One region of the Flavobacterium sp. N502540 genome, then DNA from elsewhere that is predicted to be linked to it. Evidence: riboswitches for the same ligand, from Rfam matches in the RefSeq annotation. Region 1 holds a riboswitch; each other region holds the start of a gene.

Region 1 (7,722 bases):
AAAAAACGCATCAGTTTTCTTCAGGTTTTATTCTGTGTCGCTTTATTCAGGGAGTGATAAGTTGTTTATTATTACTATTTCGAACTTATTTGCCTGAAGTTGAAGAATATTGTGTAAGCTGATTCGTTTTTTTGCCATACATTTCTATGTCATAATTCTTTGATACACCATAATCGTTATAATGGTTATAAAAATAACTTGTATCGTAAGTATGATTTTGTTTTTTTGTCTACGCTCTTTAGTAGCTTGTTTAAAAATTTTAAAGTAACCGGCATTTTTTTTATGTCTTTTCATGGCTTTGGAAATTAAGTTTAATAAAAGTAAACACAGTTACTTTTTGTGTTTATTACGCAAATGATGTGCCGTAAAAAGCATTTTCTAATTAATTATTTGATTTTTAGCTTCCTATTTCTTTAGATTTTTCAGAAGTAGGAAGGAAATACTATCAAAATGATAGTGTAATCGTATCAAAATGATAAGGGATTAGTGATTCTTATATTTGCTTTCGGTTGTAAATCAGGAGTTAACATTTTTATTGTTCGTATGGACTAGTTGTTGGTGCTTTTGTAAAGAACCTCAATCTTAAAAAAAATATGTTAACTCAATTAATAGTTTCACTTGGTATTCTTCTTACGGTTATTTTGCTGTCGGTCATCGTAGGCCGGGAAATGAAAAAAATATATGCAAATGAAAAAAGCATAACAGACTTCATTAATCCATTAGACCGATTGATATACCGGTTTTGTAAAATTGACCTCACGCTCCAAATGAATTGGAAAACATATTTAAAAGTATTGTTATCTGTACAGTTCATATGGTTCCTCTGGGGATTTGTTATTTTATTGCTCCAGGGAAAACTATTTTTAAACCCGGCCGGTATCGACAGTATGGAGTGGACATTGGCGTTAAATTCGACCGTTAGTTTTTTGACCAGTACTAACTTGCAGCATTATTCAGGAGAGACAGGAGCGAGTTATTTTGCACAGGTAGGCGTGTTTATGCTTTTACAGTTTTTAAGTGCGGCCACAAGTCTTTGTGCTGGTGTAGCAATAGTCAGAGGACTTGCTGCTCAATCGATACAAGGATTAGGGAATTTTTATAGCGATTTTGTAAAGTCATCTACTCGTATACTGTTGCCGTTAAGTATAATTACGGCAACTTTTTTTTTGTTTAATGATGTGCCAATGACATTTGACGAGCCTGAGAAAATTTCCTCGGTCGAAGGCAGGGAAGTAGTAGTGTCAACGGGACCTGTGGCAGCTTTTCTTCCGATTAAAGAATTAGGATCTAACGGCGGCGGCTTTTTCGGAACTAATTGTGCGCATCCATTTGAAAATCCTAACTTTTTCACCTACATCATTCATACTATTATCGTGTGGCTTTTGCCGATGTCTTTTATCATTTTCGTAGGACGGTATCTCAACAATAAAAAATTTTCAAGAATGCTTTTGGGAGTGATGCTTATGGGGTTTGTTGTAACGTGTATTCCCTTAATCTGTGGTGAAATGTCCGGTAATCCAAAACTCAGCGCAATGGGAATTGACGCATCACTAGCTAATATGGAAGGTAAAGAGGTACGTTTTGGAACGTATTACTCATCATTTTATAGCGCGGTTAATATGATAATTCCGGCTGGTACCATAACAGGTATGCACGATAGTTATATGCCGTTGTCTTCGATAGGGATGTTTATAGGAATGCAGGTAGATGCATTTTTTGGAGGTCTGGGTACCGGATGGATTAATATGTTTATTTACCTGATTATAGCTACTTTTATCGGTTCGCTGATGGTAGGACGAACTTCGGAGTTGTTTGGCAGGAAAATCTCGATTAAGGAAGTTCAGGTAGCGGTTTTGGTTAATCTTTCTGCTTTGGCGATTCCGTTACTTTTTTCCGCAATTGCAGTTCATGTTTATTTGAATGTTCCCGATGCTGTTGAGTGGCTGAGTAACACAGGACCACACGGTTTTACCACTATAGTTTACGAGTTCGTGTCTTCGATGGCAGGGAACGGAAGCGGGTTTGAAGGGCTGGGGGATAACACTCCTTTCTGGAATTTAACCACTTCGGTTACGATGCTTGCAGGCCGCTTTATTCCGATGATTGGAGCATTTCTAATCATAGCATATTTAAGTACTAAAAAAGCCGTAGCTCCTTCGCTGGGCACCTTGAGGGTTGATTCCGGTATTTTTGGAACCTTATTGTTTATGGTCATTATGATTTTGACCGTGATGTCCATGTTTATCGTTTTTGCATTGGGACCTGTACAGGAACATTTGCTCTTGGTTTAGGAATTTGTGGAGTTAAATTCTATAAAAAAGTCGTCTTAAACATAATTTTAAGGCGACTTTTTTATGGAAAAATTTCAATAGCACATGAAATAAATTAGTTCTACGTGATTTTATATTGTGCTAGAGAATAAAAACTGATTAATTGTTACTCCCAAAAGTTGGTGTTGGTATGCGTAAACCGAAAAACCAGTAAGGGTCACCTGTGAAGATATTATACGCGACTCCTGTTTGTACATAATCGTGTAAAGCTGTTATTACTATTCCGGCACCTAATTCAGGAACGTCATCTTTGTCAAAGTCCGGAGCTGAAACGTGTAATCCAACACCCCAATCCAGAAGTTTGTTATAGGTTACAGATTTTCTTCGTTGTTTTTTATCTATCCATCCTTTGAATAAGAGATTGTAATAAGGAGCCATTTGAAACTGTGTACGTATCGCAGTTGAAGTAAAAGGATCTGCGAAAATAATTCCTACAGTACTTATTACATGGGGTAAAACTTTAAACAGGTACATTTCTCTTACCTGCTCTTTTACTGCTATATCACTGGCTTTATCAAATACTGAAAGTTTAAACGCAATTCGATTTCCTTCTTCACGGTAGCCGGAATTGGCAAGATCAAATTCAAAATTCTTTTTTGCATCAGCCAAAGACAATTTTAAGACGGCATCGCTAAACTCTAAAGCAGCCGCATCTAGTTTGCGGCCCTCGATAAGGTCTTTAATAGTAGTATTGTTTAGTTTGTCTATTTTTTTTACATCAGTCGTAAGGTCATTTATAATAGTTGTAAAGGTGGCAGAAATTTTAGGAGAAAGATGTACTGCAGTTCTATTAATAGTAGCTTTTAGATCTGAGGCATTCTTATGTATACTTTGTAAAGTCGACTTAAAATAACTAATATCAGAAGTAATTTTAGAAACCAGATCGGTTATAGCTTCTCCTTGTTTATATCCCAAGCTTTTATAATAAGCTGTTCGTTTCTCGGCTTCGTACTTAAATGTTTGAATCTCGAGAGACAATGTTTTTGCTTTTGCTACAGTTTCCTGTACTTTAGGATCAGCTCCCAATTTGTCAACCTCAGTATTGATTTGATCTGCAATAGTTGTGTATTGTGTCCAGACTAATTTTTTAATAGCCTGAATTTGATAGTCGGCCAGATCAGCTATTGCTTTAAGTCCCTTATCTCTGTTTTCTTTTGCATATTGCTGTAAGTCGGTTAGTTCTTTTTTCTGTTCGGCTGTCAAAGATATAGCCCAACGTTCTACTTCATACCGTTGTTGAGGCGCTATGTTATCGAATCCATCAATATGCAAAGGGATTTTGTCTTGTTTGGTGATAAGCCAGGCACCAAATTTTATAAAGATACCTTGTTCTTTAGCATAATCCATTAGTTTAGCCTGTTCTTCTTTCAGAACTATTGTGGCGGCCGCATATGGTCTTGAAAACATGCCGTCTGTATCATTGTTATTAGGGAGACTGTCTGCGATATCGTCAATATCTTTGTCAATTTTACTGATATTATCAACTTTTTCAGCAAGTTTTTGTAATCGACTTAATTTATCATATAGATCTTTAGGATTTTCTGCAAATTCTTGATAGTTAGTATTTTTAATTATGTAATCTATTTCTTCTAAAGTTTCTTTTTGATCTTCAATGACTTTTTTTAGAGCGGTAATTTTAGTAGCAATTTCATCAGGAAGGCTTTTGCTCTTAGTTGCGGAAGATATAATATTCTCGATTTCAAAATCAATCATGAGAATACTATTAATGTCTGCAATTCGATTATTTACATAACCATCTTTTGCATTTCCATTTGAATCCATCCAATTACCATCCTGATCTTTTTCCGTTATTTTAAACAAACTTTGTGCTTTCATTGTATGAGACATACAAATGCTTAGCAATAATAAGAGTATTGTTTTTTTCATAATTTTTTGTCATAAAGTTAAAGGGAGAGATCAGCTGCAAGGGCTTTTAAAACCAAGCGGTCAGTTTTAGGTTCAGGAGATTCTAAGTACTTTTCGGCAGTGTAAACAAACCCTATGTTGTTGTATACGGCAGATATACAGGTTATCAAATATTTTTGTACATCGTTCCAATCAAGTTGAACATCAGGTTTAACACGCAAGTTCTTTAATAAAGGCAATACTAATTCCGGGACTGGTATGTGTATACATCGAACTCCTTTGTAGTAAGGATGACCGGAGTTTATTTTTGCATAACAAGTATCTAAAGCTTTTTTAGCATTAGTGGTATTTCCCAGAACAACAAGAAAAGTCCAGGGATCTGAAATAAGTTTATTGAGAGTAGCATTTGCGTCTTTTGCATTTGTACTGGAGAGGGTAAAGTTTTGAATCATAACATTGGTAATTTTTTATATTAGGTATTAGATCATTTCGCAGAAGAAGATTTAATGATTAAGTTTTGCTTATCAAAATAGTTTATTCTTCTTGTTAAAAATAATCATTATTGTAAAATGAAAACAAGTAGAAGTACTTAATTTTAAATAAATTACTAACCAGCAAGAAGGATACAAAAAGAGCGTGTTGTAAAAGTCGTTTAAGACGAAATAAGTTTGTAACATAAAGTTGTTCATGCAAGAGAAATAATATTTTAATACTAAAATCCCGGATCAATTGATAATGTGCATCTGCAATTTTTTATTTAGAATTACTCTATTGTAAAAGATAATTATATATTTGCGCCAGATTTTGGTCTGTTTTTTCTTAAGAAAAAATGGTTAAAAGGGAATCAGGTGTAAATCCTGAACAGACCCGCTACTGTAAGTTCTATGCAAGTCTTTAAACATTACTAATGCCATTGCCCCGCTTTTCGGGATGAGAAGGTTGTTTTAAAGATGGAACAAGTCAGGAGACCTGCCACAATCACATAGTTTAAGACTTTCGTGGAATAAAGTTGAAGAACAATAAACGAACCTGTCATTTTTTATGACGGGATTCTTCCTTATTGCGTTTTTAATTAGTACATCCCGGAGTTTTCTTAATTCATTTAGTGATGTATCATACAAAAAGAGAATTCTTATTTATTGTTATCATTTTTGCTTCTATTCTGCTTCAGTCGGAAGTGTTGTACAGTTGCTTTTTCTCTCTGAGAGAATCACTTCTGAAAAAGAAATCCGTATCGAGTCTGGCTTTTTGGAATGCATCATCTGTCAGGCTTTTGTCTTATTTTAATTCTGTTCCAATAAAAAATCAGTACAATTCCAGAGGTATTTGGCGGTGCCGGATTGTGTACGTTTATAAGGATAACATTGCTCTCTATTGAAGACTTTAATTAAAACTTCTTTTGTTATTTCTTCAATTTCTTCTGCTTTTACCACTACCCACCAAAACAATACCACATGTACCACAATATTTTCAAAAACTGCCGATCCTTATTGTTGTTTATTGCAGTACTCTCATTAACCAATTGTTCTGATGATAATGCATCAAATGAAAATAGCAATCCGACGCCTGTTAGTTCAGATTTAACTTTTAGCGCGCAGAGATTTACAATTGTGGCCCTGAATCCAACAATCAATGTAGGAACAGAAGCTACATACAATTGGAGTGTTACAAAAGCACCTTCAGAAAGTTATGCACTAAGTACTATTACAGCAAAGGAACTTTTATTTGCGGCAGCAGAAGCAGGAGTCTATGAATTGGCCGTTACTGTAAATGACAAAGGAAGTGTACAAACTCAAAAAGTAGTCGTTACCGTTACAAAAGAAACGAAGGAGTACAAAACCTACATTTCAAAAGTATTTGAATTTAAACCGGCTCCCGGGCAGTTTGTAAACGATCTGCCTATTGCTAATGACGGAGATACTTCTGAAAGAATTTTATCAAGAGCCAATACTTATCTGGCCAAGAAAAATGGGGATCTGGTTTCATTGGGGGCTTTTGGTGGTTATGTTGTTTTTGGATTCGATCATACCATTGTTAATGTTAAAGGCAAACGTGATTTTAGAATTTTGGGCAATGCTTTCTGGGCAGAGGCTAATCCAAATCCGAACAGTACCATGCGCGGCGGAAGCAGTGAAGCAGGAATAATCATGGTAGCTTACGATAAAAATAAAAACGGACTTCCAGACGATCAGTGGTACGAGATAGAAGGCGGTGGACATAAAATGCCAAAAACGATTCAGCATTATGAAATAACGTATTACCGACCTGATCCCAATAAAATTCCGGTGTCGGGTGGAACTACGGGTACAGTAGGTTTCGTTGATATGGAATATATTTTATGGAAAGACAATCAGGGGAAAAGTGGTTATCTGGTACAAAATAATGCTTACAATCATTCTTTAGATTACTGGCCAAAATGGCTTAAAGATCAATCTTCTATCACTTATAAAGGAACAAGATTGCCCGATAACGCAGTAGATGAAAGCGGAACGGGAAGTTATTTTGTACAATATGCTTTTTTATACGGATATGCAGATAATGCTCCAAACAATGATGACGATTCAGGAATAGATATTAACTGGGCTGTGGACGAAAAGGGAAACAAAGTAATGCTTCCTGGGATCGATTTTGTGAAAGTGTACAATGGCCTTAATCAGCAGGCGGGCTGGCTCGGAGAAACTTCGACAGAAATAATGGGGGCGACAGATTTGCATCTTTCAGGAGAAAGCATTCCTACGCGCTAACCCATTCAAAAATGTATTAAACTAAATTATTATATCAGGAATTATGAAAAAAAACTTTGCCCATTTATTATTATTGGCTTTTGCGGCGGCATTTACCGGATGCACCGATGACGATAAAAATGATGCCAACACCGGAGAAGGACTCGTCGTACCAATAGCAGTAAAGCTTCAGGATAAATTTGAAGTAAACACCTTTAAAGTTTTGAATATTACAGCTTCAGCTGAAACAAGTAATCCAAATTATCAATGGGTACTTAAAAAAAATCCGGTCAATCAGACTAAAGATTCGATTGTAGGAACTACTAAAGATTTACGATTTGTTGCTTTATATCCCGGTGCATATGAACTAACCTTAAATGTTACTGAAGGAGATAAAAAAGGGACAAGCGCTACCGTAGTGAATGTGATAAATGAGACTCAAAATTACAATCCTTACATAACAAGTATTCAGGATTTTAGTCCGGCACCCGGAATGTTTGCCAATGATTTATACAAGGACGGATTTGCGAAAGCAGATGTTATGAGGGTAGCATTGGGAAGAATAAGTGAAACCAGTGTAGGATATCCAATTGATTTAGGAGGTTTTGGTGGTTCGATTGTGGTTGGATTTGATCATATGGTGGTTAATCTGTCTGGAAAAAAAGACTTCAGAGTTTACGGAGCAGATTTAACGGATAAAGCCAATCCTCCGGCTCCGGGTTTAATTTATGTTGCTTATGATAAAAATGCTAATGGAAAACCCGATGAAGACGAATGGTATGAAATCATAGGAAGTCAGCATG
Region 2 (7,722 bases), 1.3 Mb from region 1:
TGTAGTGTTACCGTATCTTTGAATGTTTACTTTAAACTTCTCAATAGGAATACCAACTTCTTCACTTACTGCCTGAATGATTCTTAAGTTAGCCTGATGAGGGATTACCCAGTCTACCATATCCGGAGTCAATGACGCTTTTTCCATTAGTTCTTTCGAAGTACCGCTCATGTTTCTCACGGCGTGTTTAAAAACGGTTCTTCCTTCCTGATGTACAAAGTGCTGTTTGTTTTGAATGGTTTCTTCTGTTGTTGCCAAAAGGGAACCTCCGGCACGTACAGAAAGGAATTCGGCACCTGTTCCGTCAGTTCTGAAAATGTTTTGATGAATACCACGACCGTCTGTAGTAGGCTGTAAAAGTACAGCACCAGCGCCATCGCCAAATAAAATACAGCTGTTTCGGTCTTCATAATTAACGATCGAACTCATTTTATCGGCACCAACTACGATAACATTTTTATATCTGCCGCTTTCAATAAAGCTTGCACCTACGGAAAGTGCATATAAAAAGCCGCTGCAGGCAGCGTTAAGGTCAAATCCCCAGGCACTTTTCAGTCCTGCTTTTTCGCATACCAAACTGGCAGCGGGAGTAAGAATATGATCGGGTGTTGATGTTGCTAGTATCAGACAATCAATATCCAGAGGATTTATATCATAATTTTTTATTAGATCTTTAATGGCGAAAGAAGCCATATCTGAGGTTGCCAGTGCCGGGTCATCCAATATTCTTCTTTCTTTTATGCCTGTTCGAGAGGTAATCCACTCATCTGTTGTATCTATTCTTTTTTCTAAATCAGTATTGCTTAAAACCGTTTCCGGTACATATCCTCCAATAGCAATAATGGAAGCCTTTGTTGTATTCATTGAATTTTTTGTTTCTCTTTTAGTGTTCTTTTAATTTTGACTTTCGGCCCAAAACCTTTCTCCAGTCCATTTTACAAGAGTTTTTCGAAGAATATGTAGTACGAGGGGCATCTTCATTTACAGGGGCGCAATTTAACAAATATAAAGATGCAAAAATCTCGGGATTTGTTAATTTACTTTTAATATTTCTGTTTCACTTCATTATTAATAAAATCAAATCCTGTTTTGAATGATTTTGTTTCAGTTCTTCAATGTTTATGAAAAAGCAATCCAACTGAACTTGTTATTGGTCGCAAAAATGTTTTTTTGTTACGGTTCGATTTAAAAAAGTAAAGAATGTTTAAGATAGCATTCTTTTAATGAATGAATGAGATTTGGTCTCATTCATTGTCAAAAGTGTAATATGAACTAATTAACTCTTGTTTTTATAAAGATAATTCTATCTTTACGGCCAGATTCAGGTCTGTTTTTTCTTTAGAGAAAACAGTTAAAAGGGAATCAGGTGTAAATCCTGAACAGACCCGCTACTGTAAGTTCTGTAAAAGTCTTTAACGTTACTCATGCCATTGCCCCGCTTTGCGGGATGAGAAGGCTGTTTAAAGATGGAACAAGTCAGGAGACCTGCCGGAATCACATAGTTTAAGACTTTCGTGGAATAAAGTTGAACAACAATAAACGGACCTGTTATTTTTTAATGGGATCCTGCCTTATTGCTTTTTTGACGATCACATCCCGAAGTTTATTTAATTAAATCAGTGATGTGTAAGACCAGAAAATTACTTTTATTTCTTTTCGTATTGTTAGCTCCCCTCGTACTTCACTCGCAGACTACTAAGGACAGTCTGAAGGTTTTGAAAGAAGTACTGTTAAAAGCAAAACCTTATCAGGAAGTGATTCCCGTACAAAACCTCTCAGGAATACTGCTTGAAAATTTAGCCAGCCACAATGTTGCCGATGCACTTCGTTATTTTGCCGGAGTACAAATCAAGGATTATGGCGGTTTGGGCGGACTTAAAACGGTGGATGTACGTAACATGGGAACACATCACGTGGGTGTTTTTTATGACGGAATTCAGTTAGGAAATGCACAGAACGGAGTTACGGATTTAGGAAAATACTCCCTCGACGATATGGAATCTCTCACCATGTATAATGGTCAGAAGAGCGAAATATTTCAGTCGGCCAAAGACTTTGCAGCTGCTTCTACTATTTATTTGCGCACCAAACGGCCTGTTTTTGAGAATAACAAAAAGACCAATTTCTTAGTGCGTTATAAAACCATGTCTATCAATTACAATGATCTTTCTTTCAGGTTGGAGCAGAAATTAAGTGATAAACTAAGTTGGAGTGCCAGTTCTGAATACATAAAATCTAACGGAGAATACAAATTCAGATACAAAAGAAACAATCTTGACGGTACTGTGGCTTACGATACCTCAGCTACGAGACACAATAGCGATATAGAAGCATTTCGTTTCGAGTCTGGTCTGTACGGGAAAATGAAGAACGGTACCTGGGATGCCAAAGTGTATTATTACGGTTCCGAAAGAGGAGCACCGGGCGCTATTGTAGAAAATAAGTTTTCGGATGGTTTTAGACAGTACGACAAGAATTTTTTTGCGCAGGGTACTTTTATAAAAGACCTTAGCGAAAGATATAAATTTCAGGCTAAAGCAAAATATGCCTATGATTATACCCATTATGTAGCCAGAGACACCACCAATGTACTGGGTGAAGTGGTTACCGAAGGCGCCCAATCTGACGATAGTTATTACCAACAGGAATATTATTTTTCAGCAGTCAATCTGTACAAGATTCTACCCACTTGGGACGTTTCGTTGTCGACCGATTTTCAGTACAACCGTCTTAATGCGACCAGAAAAGGTATAAAAACCCTGTTCTCTTATCCGGAGCGCTACACCGCTTTGTTTGCGCTGGCAAGTTCCTATAGACTGAATGGTCTTAAAGTTCTGGGTAGTGTTGTGGGAACGTACGTGCAGGAAGAAGTGCGTTACAATGCCAAAGCTCCCGATAAAACAGAATTTACTCCTGCTATATTTTTGGGTTACACACCCTTTAAAGACCACGATTTTAATGTAAGAGCTTTTGCGAAACGGATGTTCCGAATGCCCACATTTAATGATTTGTATTATACGATGGTCGGTTCCAGTACCTTAAGGCCCGAATACATGAATCAGTACGATGTTGGATTTACCTACAATATACCGATGGAGAAAGGCTTCCTGGATCAGTTTTCTCTTCAGGTCGATGGATATTATACCAATACTAAAGATAAAATAATTGCCGCTCCAACCGGAAATTTATTCCGCTGGATGATGACTAATATCGGGCAGGTGAAAGGAAAGGGAATAGAGTCGGCTGTGGATATGAAAATGCATTTCGGCAAAGTAAATCTGACCACTCATTTAACTTATACGTATTCGGAGAGTCGAGATTACACCAAGTTTGCCGGTTTGGAATTATCCTCTTACGGAGATCAGATTCCTTACACACCCTGGCACAGCGGATCCGGAATATTAAATGCAGATTATAAGTCATGGAATTTTAACTACAGTTTTATATATGTAGGAAAACGCTACAACGGAAATGTAAACAATATCAAAATTAATGAAGTACAGCCTTGGTACACCCATGATTTGGCGGTTCAGAAAATGTTCTCTTTTCATCAGTATAAAATAAAAGGAACGATCGAATTGAACAATGCCCTGAATCAGCAGTACGAAGTGATTTATAACTATCCGATGCCGGGCCGTACTTTAAAATTTATAATCAGTATTGCACTATGAAAAAGAGAAGTACCCAATTCCTGCTTAGTTTATTTGTTGCTCTTCTTTTGGTTTCCTGTAGAGAAGAAGAAACTATTTTTCCCTCTTCGGATAAAAGTGTAGCTGCACCCAGAAGTGATGGCAACATAGAAGGTTTTTACCTTTTAAACGAAGGTAATATGGGAATGAACCGTGCCAGTATTGATGTATTCAATTACAGAACCGGAAATTATACCACTGATATTTATTCCGAACGCAATCCAACAGTGGTAAAAGAACTGGGGGATGTAGGTAACGACATAAAAATTTACGGAAATAAAGTGTATGCGGTGATCAACTGCTCCAATAAGGTTGAGGTAATCGACAAATGGTCCGCAAAACGAATCAAAAAAATAGACATTCCGAATTGTCGATATGTCACTTTCTACAAAAATAAAGCCTATGTAAGCTCGTATTCAGGCCCTGTTGCCATTGATCCCAATGCCGAAATTGGATTTGTTGCTGAGATTGACACCACTTCATTAGAAATAAAGCGCAAAGTGACCGTTGGTTATCAGCCGGAACAAATGGTGGTACATAACGGAAAATTGTATGTTGCCAATTCAGGAGGTTACAAAGTACCTAATTATGACCGTACCGTATCCGTTATCGATCTTGAAACTTTTACCGAAATAAAAAAAATTGATGTGGGGATTAATCTTCATAGCATGCAGGTAGACAGCAGAGGTGATATTTATGTGAGTTCGAGAGGTGATTATTACAACACACCGTCTAATCTTTTTGTGATTGACACGAAGACGGATGAAAAGAAAATGCAGCTTGATATTCCCGTTTCAGCAACCTGTCTGGTCGATGATTTGCTCTATTATTACAGTGTTTCGTGGAGCTATCTGACCAACAGTAATAAGGTTACGTACGGAATATTAGATACAAAGACTAAAAAAGTGATTAACGACAAAATAATTACAGATGGTACAGATAAACATATCATGATTCCCTATGGTTTACAGGTAAATCCCGAAACGAAAGAAATATATATTACCGATGCCCAAAATTATGTAGTCACAGGTTACATCTATTGTTTCACTCCCGAAGGAAAATTAAAATGGAAAACTACGGCAGGTAATATTCCGGCACATATTGCTTTTATAACTAAAAAGTAAGTTGTGAAGAGTAAAGAATTAGATGTTACGCTCACTGGAAATTTATTTTGTTGTACCTCAGCAATCATTTGTCATTAAAGAATAAAAATAAAAAAATATGAAAAAAGCCCCTTTCGCATTTTTAAAATGCGCACTAGTTTTAACTCTTTTATTGGGATTTATTTCCTGTGGAACGGATCGGGAAGAAGAAGCGGAAAATGAAAATTTTGGAGAAATACTAAAAGAATCCTATACGATAGATCGTTTTAAAGTGCTCAATATTGATTTAAAATTAAATAGTAATTCAAAATTAACCTGGAGTATTAAAGATTCAGTGATCTCAGAAAGCCTTCAACTGGATTTTATCAGTCCGTATGCAAAGAATTACCCCTTAACGTTAAAAGTGGAGACCAATGGTGTTGTAAAAACATTCCAATCGATTATTAACGTAACAAAAGAAACTGGAAATTATAGTAAATACATCTCTAATGTACTGGAATTTCGTCCCGGAGTCGGCCAGTTTACCAATGAACTTCCCTTATACGCACCGGGAAATACCGAAAGTAATTTGATCAATGCCGCAAAAAAGTCACTTGTTGGTTCTAATGCCAGTATGATTTCTTTAGGAGGGTTTGGAGGGTATGTTGTATTTGGTTTTGATCATACAATTCCAAATGGGAATGGCCGTGATTTTAAAATTTTAGGAAATGCATTTTGGGCTAATGATACCAAGGAAACTCGTTCAGGATCTTGTGAACCCGGAATTATTCTGGTGGCTTACGATAAAAATAAAAATGGGAAGCCCGACGAGGACGAATGGTACGAAATAGCCGGAAGTGAATATTTTAAAAGTACTACCGTGAAGAACTATAGTGTGACTTATTTCAAACCGGATCCTAACAAACCGGCTGTTGCAGGTCAGGATTTTTGGCAGACCGATGTACAGTACATTAAATGGGAAGACAATCAGGGGAATTCAGGATATAAAACCAAAAACGGATTTCACGAGCAAAGTTATTATCCGTTATGGATTTCGGAGGCTTCTTATACCTTGAAAGGAACCCGAATTAAAGATAATTTTTATGATCAAAGTGGTACCGGAAACTATTGGGTAGGTACAGGATTTGATTTTGGTTATGCAGATAATGCACCCAATGGTGACGAAGGTTCTAATATTGACATTTCCTGGGCCGTTGACAAAAACGGAAAATATGTAAAACTTCCCGGAATAGATTTCGTCAAAATACATACAGCAATCAATCAGGAAGCAGGTTGGCTGGGAGAAGTTTCTACAGATGTTGCGGGAGCTTATGACTTGTATCTTAAATAATAAAAAATTAAAATTAAATTGAATATGAAGAAAAATTACTTGTTATTATTGATGTTCTTTTCTGTCGTTTTTATGCGTGGGCAGGTAGTATTGGAGGGCACAATTCTAAATAATAATAAACAAACAGCAGCGAAAAATAAAATTGCCAAAAACACGACTGCTGCGACAACCTTTGATGATATTAAGTATTGGATAGGTACCGGCTCTAATCGGGCAGCATTTGTGGTGCAGTGGAATGATGGTAAAAATACCGATGCTTTAGTCTGGGGATTCAGATGGGAGGGTACCGCCACAGGAGAAGACATGTTGAAAGCCATACTAAAAGCGGACCGTCGTTTTTTCGCTCTCTTGTATAAAGGAACTCAAACAGGATCTTCGGTAGGAGGATTGGGTTTTGATCTGAATGGAATTAAAACGATCGGACTTTATAAAGGCACAGATTATGCTTATCCTCTTTATCCAGCAAATGGTTTTGTGAATACGACTGCTTACGACTTTGACAGCTACACAGCAATAGATACAAACGATCATTGGCAATCCGGATGGACAAATGGAGAATGGACGTATTGGGGAAAAAATCCTGCCGATACTGATTTTACTGCTGTAAGTACGGGGGCATCTGGTCGTATTCTGCAAAATGATTCCTGGGATGTTTGGAATTACGCACCCTCTAAAAATGTGCTTCCTATTGCCGGAACTTTTACCCCGGTTGTACCTTATGTAGAAGCAACAGATTTTACAAATGGATTTTTTATGGTAAACGAAGATTGGTTCGGACATACCAATGGTTCTGTGAATTTTATTAATAAAGACGGAAGTACTAATTACCGAATTTATAGTGTAGCGAACAACAATGAAACCTTTGGCGTGACCACTTGTTATGGAACAATTTACGGAGATAATTTTTATTTTATTTCCAAACAGGCAGCAAGCGGAGGAGATCAAAATTTTAGTCCAGGCGGAAGATTGGTTGTTGCCAATGCAAAAAACATGAAGAAAATTGCCGGATTTGCAAACATTGGAGCAGATGGACGTTCGTTTGTCGGAGTTAATGAAAACACTGGATATATTGGTACTTCAAAAGGTATTTATCTTTTTGATATTGCCAATCTGAAGGTAGGGAGTTTATTAGCAGGCACAGGTACTGCAGGACAGGTTGGTAATATGATTCGTACGTCTCAGTATGTATTTGCAGTAACACAAAGTGGAGGAATGCTGATAATCGATCCTGCTACTAATACTTTGATTAAGACTATTACCGGTAAATTCCACTCAGTAGTTCAGGCCAAAGACGGAAGTGTATGGGGAATTCAGGATCAAAAGCTAATCAATATTAATGCTATAACTTTTACTGTGACCGAATATGCAATTCCAACAACCAAATATTTGGGTTCCTGGGGAGCCTGGAACGCGGGGAGTTTTACGTATAGTACTCAGGAGAATGCTTTGTTTTGGATAAACGCGATCAGTTCTTTTACTTCAGGAACAAAAATTGTAAAATTTGATATTACTTCAAAAAGCTTTAATGAGAATTTTGCAACGATTCCGGGTCAGACAGATGCTTTTAAACAAATCCCTTATGGTGCCGCACTGCGTATTG
Region 3 (7,722 bases), 1.7 Mb from region 1:
GAAATTTTTACTTTTACAATTTCTCCGGCAGCACCGTAAGGTTTTCTAAGGATAAAAAGAACTCCGTTCTCTTCTTCAATAGAATCTGCATCTGAACCAATAGTAACAGTTTCTACTGTTTTGGTTGTAATGTTTACCACCAACAACTTGTCGCTGTTATTTGGCTCAGTGATGTACAGTTTTCCATTATCTAACACAATTCTGTTTCCTGTACCTTTCAATTCGATTTTAGATTCAACAGTATTTGTACTCAGATTAATTACGGCAACATAATCGTCAATATTGGCGTTAGGGTTTTTTTCCGGGTCAGTGTAGCTAGGATAGGTATTAGCATTAGTTACATAAGCTTTGCCATCCTTAACAACACCATAGCGAGGGTTAGCAAGTCCGGTGTCAATTTTTGCAATCAGCTTAAAACTATAGCGGTCTACTACATTAATAACATTTGATCCACCGGCAATAATATAAGCCTTGTCTCCGTCAAAAAAGATATTTTGAAGATATTTTCCAACAAAATCACTGCTGTTTACGGTCTTGTAAACATCCTTAGTGAAAGTATTTAAATCGCCAGATATGAAAGAAACAGAACCGCCGTCAGTAGAATTTCCTTCATTTAAGATGAAAATTCCATCGTCATAAACTCCTTTAGGTCCATCAGAGTCGTCATTAGAGCAAGAAACAAAAAGCGATGCGCTTAATGCTAGTAAGAATAATCTAGTCAGTTTCATTATTTTAAAATTTAAAGTTTAAGTACAGGTTATAATTTCTTCCGGGCATTGGTCGGTATTCTAGACTTTGATAGAAGGTATTCCAAACATTCAAAACCTGAAAACCTACTTTGAAAGAAGATAAAAGTTTAAAATCGTAGTCTACACCAATGTTCGAAACAGTGTAAGCCGATACGATTTTTTCGGGGTCATTGTCAGCTTGTGTGTACACAAAGCCATTATAAAGAAATTGATAATTGGCTGAAATGTTATTTCTTGAGTAAGCGATGGCAGCGGTTACTTTATGAAAAGGAACAAAAAACAATTGCTTTTTGGTTTCTACATTTTCTGAAATTGAATAGGCATACGTCGCATTTGCAGTCAGGTTGTTTTTGCCAAAACTCTTTTTCCAACTCAATACTGTTTCGGCGCCATAACTATTAACTTTGTCTGTGTTTTGCGGTGACCAGATACCATTAGCTCCCGGGACCCACTGCAATAAATCTTTTATTTTGATGTAGTAAAAAGTTTGAGTTAAAGAGAAGTTCTGAATGGTGAAAACGTTTCCAATTTCGGCCTGATAAGAACTCTCCGGTTTTAAATTAGGATTTCCGCCTTGTTCCCAATACAAATCATTGAAAGTTGGAATTCGGAAATTACGGGACACATTCAATTTTAAATTATACAGTTTTCCAAATTGATAGGAGGAACCTGCAGAGAATAGAACGGGAGATTTATAATTGTCTGTAAATTCTTTACGGACCCCAAATTCGTTTTTCCAGTTTGGAGAAACCTCTTGTTTTATAAGTAAAGCCGCAGAACTTATTTCTCTAACATTATCACCAAAACCACTTCCGTATCCTTTAGTCCGATTGTAGTCCAGAATACTATTTATTTGCAGCGATTCTAATAATTGATAGCCTAAATCTGCTTTTGTAGTCAGGCTTTCTGTTTTTCCGTACGTATAAATATTGCTGGAATTGTCGGCATAATATTTATAGTTCTCAAAAATATAGGCTGTTTTGAAATTGGTTTTGAATCTGCCAAAATCACCATCATATTCCAATAAGTTCCGATTAAAACCATTTACATATTTACTTTTAGTTTCAGATTCCGAAACTAATGAGGTATTTCGGTCTGTATTTGAAGTTTGGGTATACAGCTTAAAACTGTTTTTGGCATCGATTTTATATCCTGCATTGGCACTTAGGGTAATAACATCATATTGACCGTTTTGATTCCAGCGCTGTTCGCCTTTCCAGTTGTATTGGTTCAGATATTTATAATCGTTTGTAGAACTGTTTTTGGAAAAACCAATTTGAGTACTCCATTTTTTATTAGAGATACTTGTTTTATAATTAATTCCGATAGTGTTGAAACTTCCGTAATCAAGTCTTAAATTGTTTTCAAATTTATTGTAAAAGGCGAGATCTGTATTCAAGTGTACGGTTCCTCCAACGGCTCCGCTGCCATAAATAACACTTCCTCCTCCTGCTTTTACACTAATAGAATTATAATCGGATCCGGAAATGGTATTAAAATCAGTACTTCCGTTCATTTGGGAATTAATGTTAATTCCGTTCCAGATTACAGCCGTTTGCGATGATGTTGTACCTCTAAAAGCAACTGTAGAAAGCATTCCACGGCCGTACTCTTTAAAATAAATGGTCGAATTGAAGTTTAATAAATCCGTTAATAAGGCTTCATTTTTGCCAATAACAGAATCATTTAGTTTTAAAACCGATTGTGAATTGGAGTATTTTTTAAGATTAGCATCAGAAACGACAACCGTTTTAAGTTTCGTAATAGAATCGTTCTGCGCCACAGTAATCTGGCACAACAATAAGAAACAAAGAGCAAAAAGTTTTTTCAAAGTCATAATTTCTACACTCTTTTTCCCGAGAGCTCGATATTGATTACAAAGGCAGGTCTCCTGGCTTGCGTCTTGTTGTTTACCTTCCCATTCGTCAGCGCGAGCAGTGGTTTTGTAGTTAACAACAAGCATTCTTTTTCAGAACAAAGCTTACAGTTGCGGGTACAGCTCAAGATTTATTACTTGATTCCCTTTTAATGTGTATGAATGAACACAACCTTAATTTTCTGCAAAGATAAAGTTAAAATTATTGAATTTTCAAATTTGTTTTCGTTTTAGAGAGGGATTCTGAACAAATGATCATTTAAATCATTATTTTAATAACCTGTCCGAACGCTACTTTATTGGTAAAAGCGTCTTTTAGGGGTAATCCAGACTGATGACATAAAATACTTCTGATCACACCTGCATGTGAGACAATGACTACAGGAGCTGTCTGGTTGAAAACATAATCTTCTAAAAACGTACCCACTCTTTCATGAAGTGTTGTAAAAGACTCCCCATTTGTGACTTGCGTGGTGACAAAATCTTCCATCCAGGGATTAAGTTCTTCCGCAGGAATTGCATCCCAGTTTTTCAATTCCCAATCGCCAAAATTCATTTCCATTAGACGATCGTCGGTAATGAAGGAAACGGGGTTTATCGTATTCTGAATGTATTGGGCCAGTAGGATACAACGTTTCAATGGACTTGAAAAGAGTAGGGCCTCAGAAGGTAATTGCGAGACAATATCCTTAAAGATTTCTTCGAATGGAACAGCCAAATCTACATCAGTCTGACCGTAGCAGATTCCTTTTTCGCAGATTGTTTCGGTATGACGAACTAGATAAATTTCCATATCAGAAGAATGCTTAAATAATAAATAACTTCGCAAACCTGTTGCGTTGCTCCCAGGCAGTCACCCGTATAACCATCAATCCATTTTTGGAAATAGCGGGCTAAAAAATAACGCATGATGAATACCGGAATAATTGCCAAAAGAAATTCAGATTGAAAAAATGAAAGTACCAATAATGGAATTAGTCCGAAGAAGAACGAACCTGTAATTTCTTTCCAACTGTGTTTTTTAGCTATAGGTTTACTTTTACTCGTCGCATCATCGCGGGAGTATTCGTGAGTAAAAATAATAGATATCGCTGCCAGACGACTTAAGGAATGAGCCGAAATGAATAGGAGGAAAATTAGAAAAATGTTATTAGTAAAAAGGGAAATGGATTCTGAAAGCAGTTTAAATTTTAATAGAAATAGTAAAACTAAACCAACCGCTCCGTAAGCTCCAATCGCACTGTCTTTCATGATAAGCAGAATTTTTTCTTTGGTCCAGCCGCCACCAAAACCATCACAGACATCGGCAAAACCGTCTTCATGAAAAGCTCCCGTGGTTAATATTGAGGCGATAATTGCCAAAAGTACCGCGGTTTCGGTCGACAGAAAGAATGAAAAGAGATAAAAAGCGAGAAAGGAAATGCTCCCAACAATCCAGCCAATGAATGGAAAATAGCGTGTTGCCTTATTTAAATAATCAGGATCATGATTGATGTTTTTTGGACATGGAATTCTGGTGTAAAACATTAAACAGGTAAAGAAAATATGTAGTTCTTTTTTCATTTAAGATAATTGATTAGGGCAAAATTAAAGGATAAAACTATAAACTGAGACTGAAAACTATTTCCTGCTCACTCCTGCGCTTTCGAAACTGGCCATTTCATTCAGAAAAACTTCAGCTGATTTCAGAATTGGAAAAGCAATCGCACAGCCTGTACCTTCACCCAAGCGTAAATCCAGATTCAGAATAGGTTTTGCATTTAAATAATCTAATAATTTCTGATGCGCTTTTTCGGCAGAACAATGACAGAAGACCGCATTTTTATGAATAGCAGGATTTATTTTTGAAGCAATTAAGAAAGCCGTACTGCAAATAAAACCATCCACCAGAAGGAGCATATTGTTCTCAAAAGCAGTTAACATTCCGCTGGCAATTTGTATGATTTCAAAACCTCCAAAATAAGCCAGCTGCTGTTTTAACTCAGCCGGACTGGTATAATTTTCAATAGCTTTTCGCAGTAAGTTTTGTTTTTGAAGTAATTTTTTATCTTCGACACCCGTTCCTTTTCCTACGCATTCTTCGATAGAGAATCCGGTTAGAAGGCTCATCAATACTGAGGCAGTAGAGGTGTTTCCAATTCCCATTTCGCCAAAACCAATACAATTGGAGCCTTTTCTTGCAATGTCTTCCACAATCGTTTTTCCTTTTTCAAAACACAATTGTAACTCTGCTTCACTCATTGCGGGAAGGTGTAGAAAGGATTGTGTTCCTTTGGCTATTTTGGCGTTAATTAGATTGGCATTGGTTGGAAAGTCATAATTAACACCGGCATCAACAATGGATAACTGAATGTCATTTTGCTTACAGAAGACATTAATGGCAGCTCCGCCTTCCAGAAAATTAGTCACCATTTGTCTTGTGACATCCTGCGGGTAAGCGCTTACGCCATGATTGGCAATGCCATGATCGGCAGCAAAAACGACGATAGCGGGATTTATGATTTTTGGGCTTAAGGTTTCAAAAACAGTTCCCATTTGAAAAGCCAAAGTCTCGAGAGTCCCCAGAGCACCAATGGGTTTGGTCTTCGAATCTATTTTGTCTTGTAGCTGAGTGTTGAAGTTGAAATCTTTTGGGTTTTCTGTTTTTGGACTTAAATTTAAATCCGGAATTAGATTTTCAACGGTAGTTTTGATTTCTGTACAATCCGGAGCCTCTGATTTTTGTTTCCAGTGTAATTGCTGCAACATGGGTTGATTATCATAATTCGTAGCAGGTTTTCCGATGCAGAAATACCCTAACGGCTCAATATTTTCAGGTAAATCGAGAATCTTTTTAAATTGATAATAATTCAGGATAGACACCCAGCCCATTCCGTAACCCTGCTCAGTGAGAGAGAGCCAGATGTTCTGAGCAGCACAAACCGAACTGAATTTTACCGCTTCATTGCTGCCAACCGTTCCAATCGTAAATTGGTTCAGTACAGATCTGTCATAAGCAATAATGAGTCCGATTGGAGCTTCCTCAATGGCCTCCAGTTTTAAGGATTTATAGTGTTCCTTTTGTTCAGGATTGTCTGTAAGCTCTTCTGCTTTTTTGTTGTAATCTAAAAATAGTTCTTTAATGGTACTTTTAACCGCAGCAGATTTGATAAGATAATACCGGGTAGCATCTGTTAATCCAACTGACGGTGCCCAATGTCCGGCCTGAAGTGCTTTCTGAATGACTTCGTCAGGAACTTCATCATTTGTAAAATGGCGGGTATCACGACGTGATTTTAGTATATCGTCTAAATGGCTCATAATTTTTAAATTTCAATTTCCAAATCAATTCAAATGAGAATTTTAAAGTTTAAGTAAAGATAAAGTATAGCGTTGGAATTTGAGATTTAAAAATTTGGAATTTCATTACTATCCCTTTATTTTAACTGGGATGCCGGAAACCATCAGAACCACTTCATCTGCTTTTGAAGCCAAAAACTGATTCATCCAGCCCTGAAGTTCGGTAAATTTTCGGCCGATATGAGTTTCGGCATGAACACCCATTCCGATTTCATTTGTGACAATAATCAGAGTAGCATTTTCCTGTTGCGCTATCGATAGAAATTCTTTTTTTGCTTCCTCTAAACTTAAAGTAACCTCATTTTTATGGTCGACAAAAAAGTTGGTCAGCCAAAGGGTAACGCAATCTATTAAAGCCACTTTTCCGGAAAAGTCAATTTCGCTTAAGTATTTCTCTTTTTCAATATTGGTCCAGCGTTCGTCACGCTCCTGTTGGTGTCTGTCAATTCTGTTTTGAAAATCAGAGTCCCATTTTCTGGCTGTCGCTACATACATAGGGGTATCTGAAAGTTGTAAGGCCAGGTTTTGGGCGTAACTGCTCTTTCCTGATCGTTCGCCTCCTGTAATTAGGTAGATCATTTTTAATTATGGGTTTTGAGTTATGAGTTGTGTGGGTTAGCCGAATGTCAGGCTGAGCGAAGTCGAAGCTTTTGTTGAGTTATGAGTTTTAATAAGGGCAATGCCGGCATTCGTTTCCGCAGCAGCTTCCTCTTTTTAAGTGAAACCAGGCTTTGAAAACATAATTTCCGTCTTCCATATAATAATCAATTCCTTCGATTAGCTTTTCTTGTTTGGGTAAAGATATGGCTTTATTTTTAAGCGCTTTTTGTGGGGTAAGCGTTTCTACGTAAGCGTCAATTTTATCTTCGCAGGCTTCTTTAAAACAAACAGGGCAAAGACAGTCGCCTCCTTCGGAAAGATTAAAAATAGGGGGAAAATCATTACACCAACACTTGTTTTCATTTGAAGTATCTCCACAGCTGAAAGAAGATTCACAGCTCGAGCAGACTTTGGTTTTTATGGGATTCATTAGGGAAAAATGATGTTTATTTGATTTTGTAGGAATAAAGGTAGATAAAAAAAATAGAAATTGCGTTACCTTTGTCAGTAATGAAATTGTAAAATTTATAAGGAAGATGATTCAAATTATATGTCATAAAAGCAGCGTGATGAAACTGAGCCCTTTAAAAAAATAACAGAACCTATATATGAGACATTTACTGCCAAAAATGATTTTTGTTTTACCTTTTTTTCTTCTAATCGGATGCAAAAAAAATGAATCTTCGGAGATTGTAAAAACAGAAACCGAAAAAAATAGTATCGAATATGCATCCGGACTCTCGATTATAAAGCACGAAGGATATTCGGTAGTAACCGTTTCAGATCCTTGGCCGGATGCCCATACAAAGTTTACTTATGTACTGAAAGAGAAAGAGGCGAAAGTACCGGACAGCTTACAAAAGTACACGACTATCAAAGTTCCTTTGGAGTCAATTGTGGTGACTTCAACGACTAACATTCCGTTTTTGGAGATGTTGGAAGTAGAGAATAAATTGGTAGGTTTTCCGCATACCGATTACATTTCTTCAGAAAAAACCAGAGCACTGATAGACAAAGGAGCCGTTAAAAATGTAGGGCAAAATGAGAAATTAAATATCGAACAATTAATAGAGCTATCTCCGGACTTAATAGTGACTTTTGGAGTAGACAATAACAATGCGATGCTTGATAATTTGAAAAAAAGCGGTTTAAATGTTT

Evidence for each region. A riboswitch is a leader RNA that binds a small molecule or an ion and turns the genes downstream of it on or off. The one in region 1 is predicted to bind cobalamin.
Region 2: another riboswitch for cobalamin. It lies ahead of OLM58_RS01405 (TonB-dependent receptor); the one in region 1 lies ahead of OLM58_RS18330 (cell surface protein).
Region 3: another riboswitch for cobalamin. It lies ahead of OLM58_RS03110 (TonB-dependent receptor plug domain-containing protein); the one in region 1 lies ahead of OLM58_RS18330 (cell surface protein).

What each region holds. Positions count from the first base shown of each region.
Region 1 covers NZ_CP110012.1:4,365,898-4,373,619, forward strand. Annotated here, with positions in the region: gene kdpA (potassium-transporting ATPase subunit KdpA) at 594-2,291, shown strand; gene OLM58_RS18320 (hypothetical protein) at 2,430-4,217, opposite strand; gene OLM58_RS18325 (hypothetical protein) at 4,235-4,648, opposite strand; cobalamin riboswitch at 4,985-5,188, shown strand; gene OLM58_RS18330 (cell surface protein) at 5,651-6,940, shown strand; gene OLM58_RS18335 (hypothetical protein) at 6,984-7,722, shown strand, end outside.
Region 2 covers NZ_CP110012.1:305,241-312,962, reverse strand. Annotated here, with positions in the region: gene OLM58_RS01410 (beta-ketoacyl-ACP synthase III) at 1-864, opposite strand, end outside; cobalamin riboswitch at 1,307-1,508, shown strand; gene OLM58_RS01405 (TonB-dependent receptor) at 1,623-3,671, shown strand; gene OLM58_RS01400 (YncE family protein) at 3,668-4,813, shown strand; gene OLM58_RS01395 (cell surface protein) at 4,911-6,122, shown strand; gene OLM58_RS01390 (DUF5074 domain-containing protein) at 6,147-7,722, shown strand, end outside.
Region 3 covers NZ_CP110012.1:672,526-680,247, reverse strand. Annotated here, with positions in the region: gene OLM58_RS03115 (YncE family protein) at 1-728, opposite strand, end outside; gene OLM58_RS03110 (TonB-dependent receptor plug domain-containing protein) at 733-2,586, opposite strand; cobalamin riboswitch at 2,613-2,817, opposite strand; gene cobC (alpha-ribazole phosphatase) at 2,885-3,418, opposite strand; gene OLM58_RS03100 (adenosylcobinamide-GDP ribazoletransferase) at 3,403-4,188, opposite strand; gene cobT (nicotinate-nucleotide--dimethylbenzimidazole phosphoribosyltransferase) at 4,246-5,925, opposite strand; gene cobU (bifunctional adenosylcobinamide kinase/adenosylcobinamide-phosphate guanylyltransferase) at 6,034-6,543, opposite strand; gene OLM58_RS03085 (DUF5522 domain-containing protein) at 6,632-6,994, opposite strand; gene OLM58_RS03080 (ABC transporter substrate-binding protein) at 7,173-7,722, shown strand, end outside.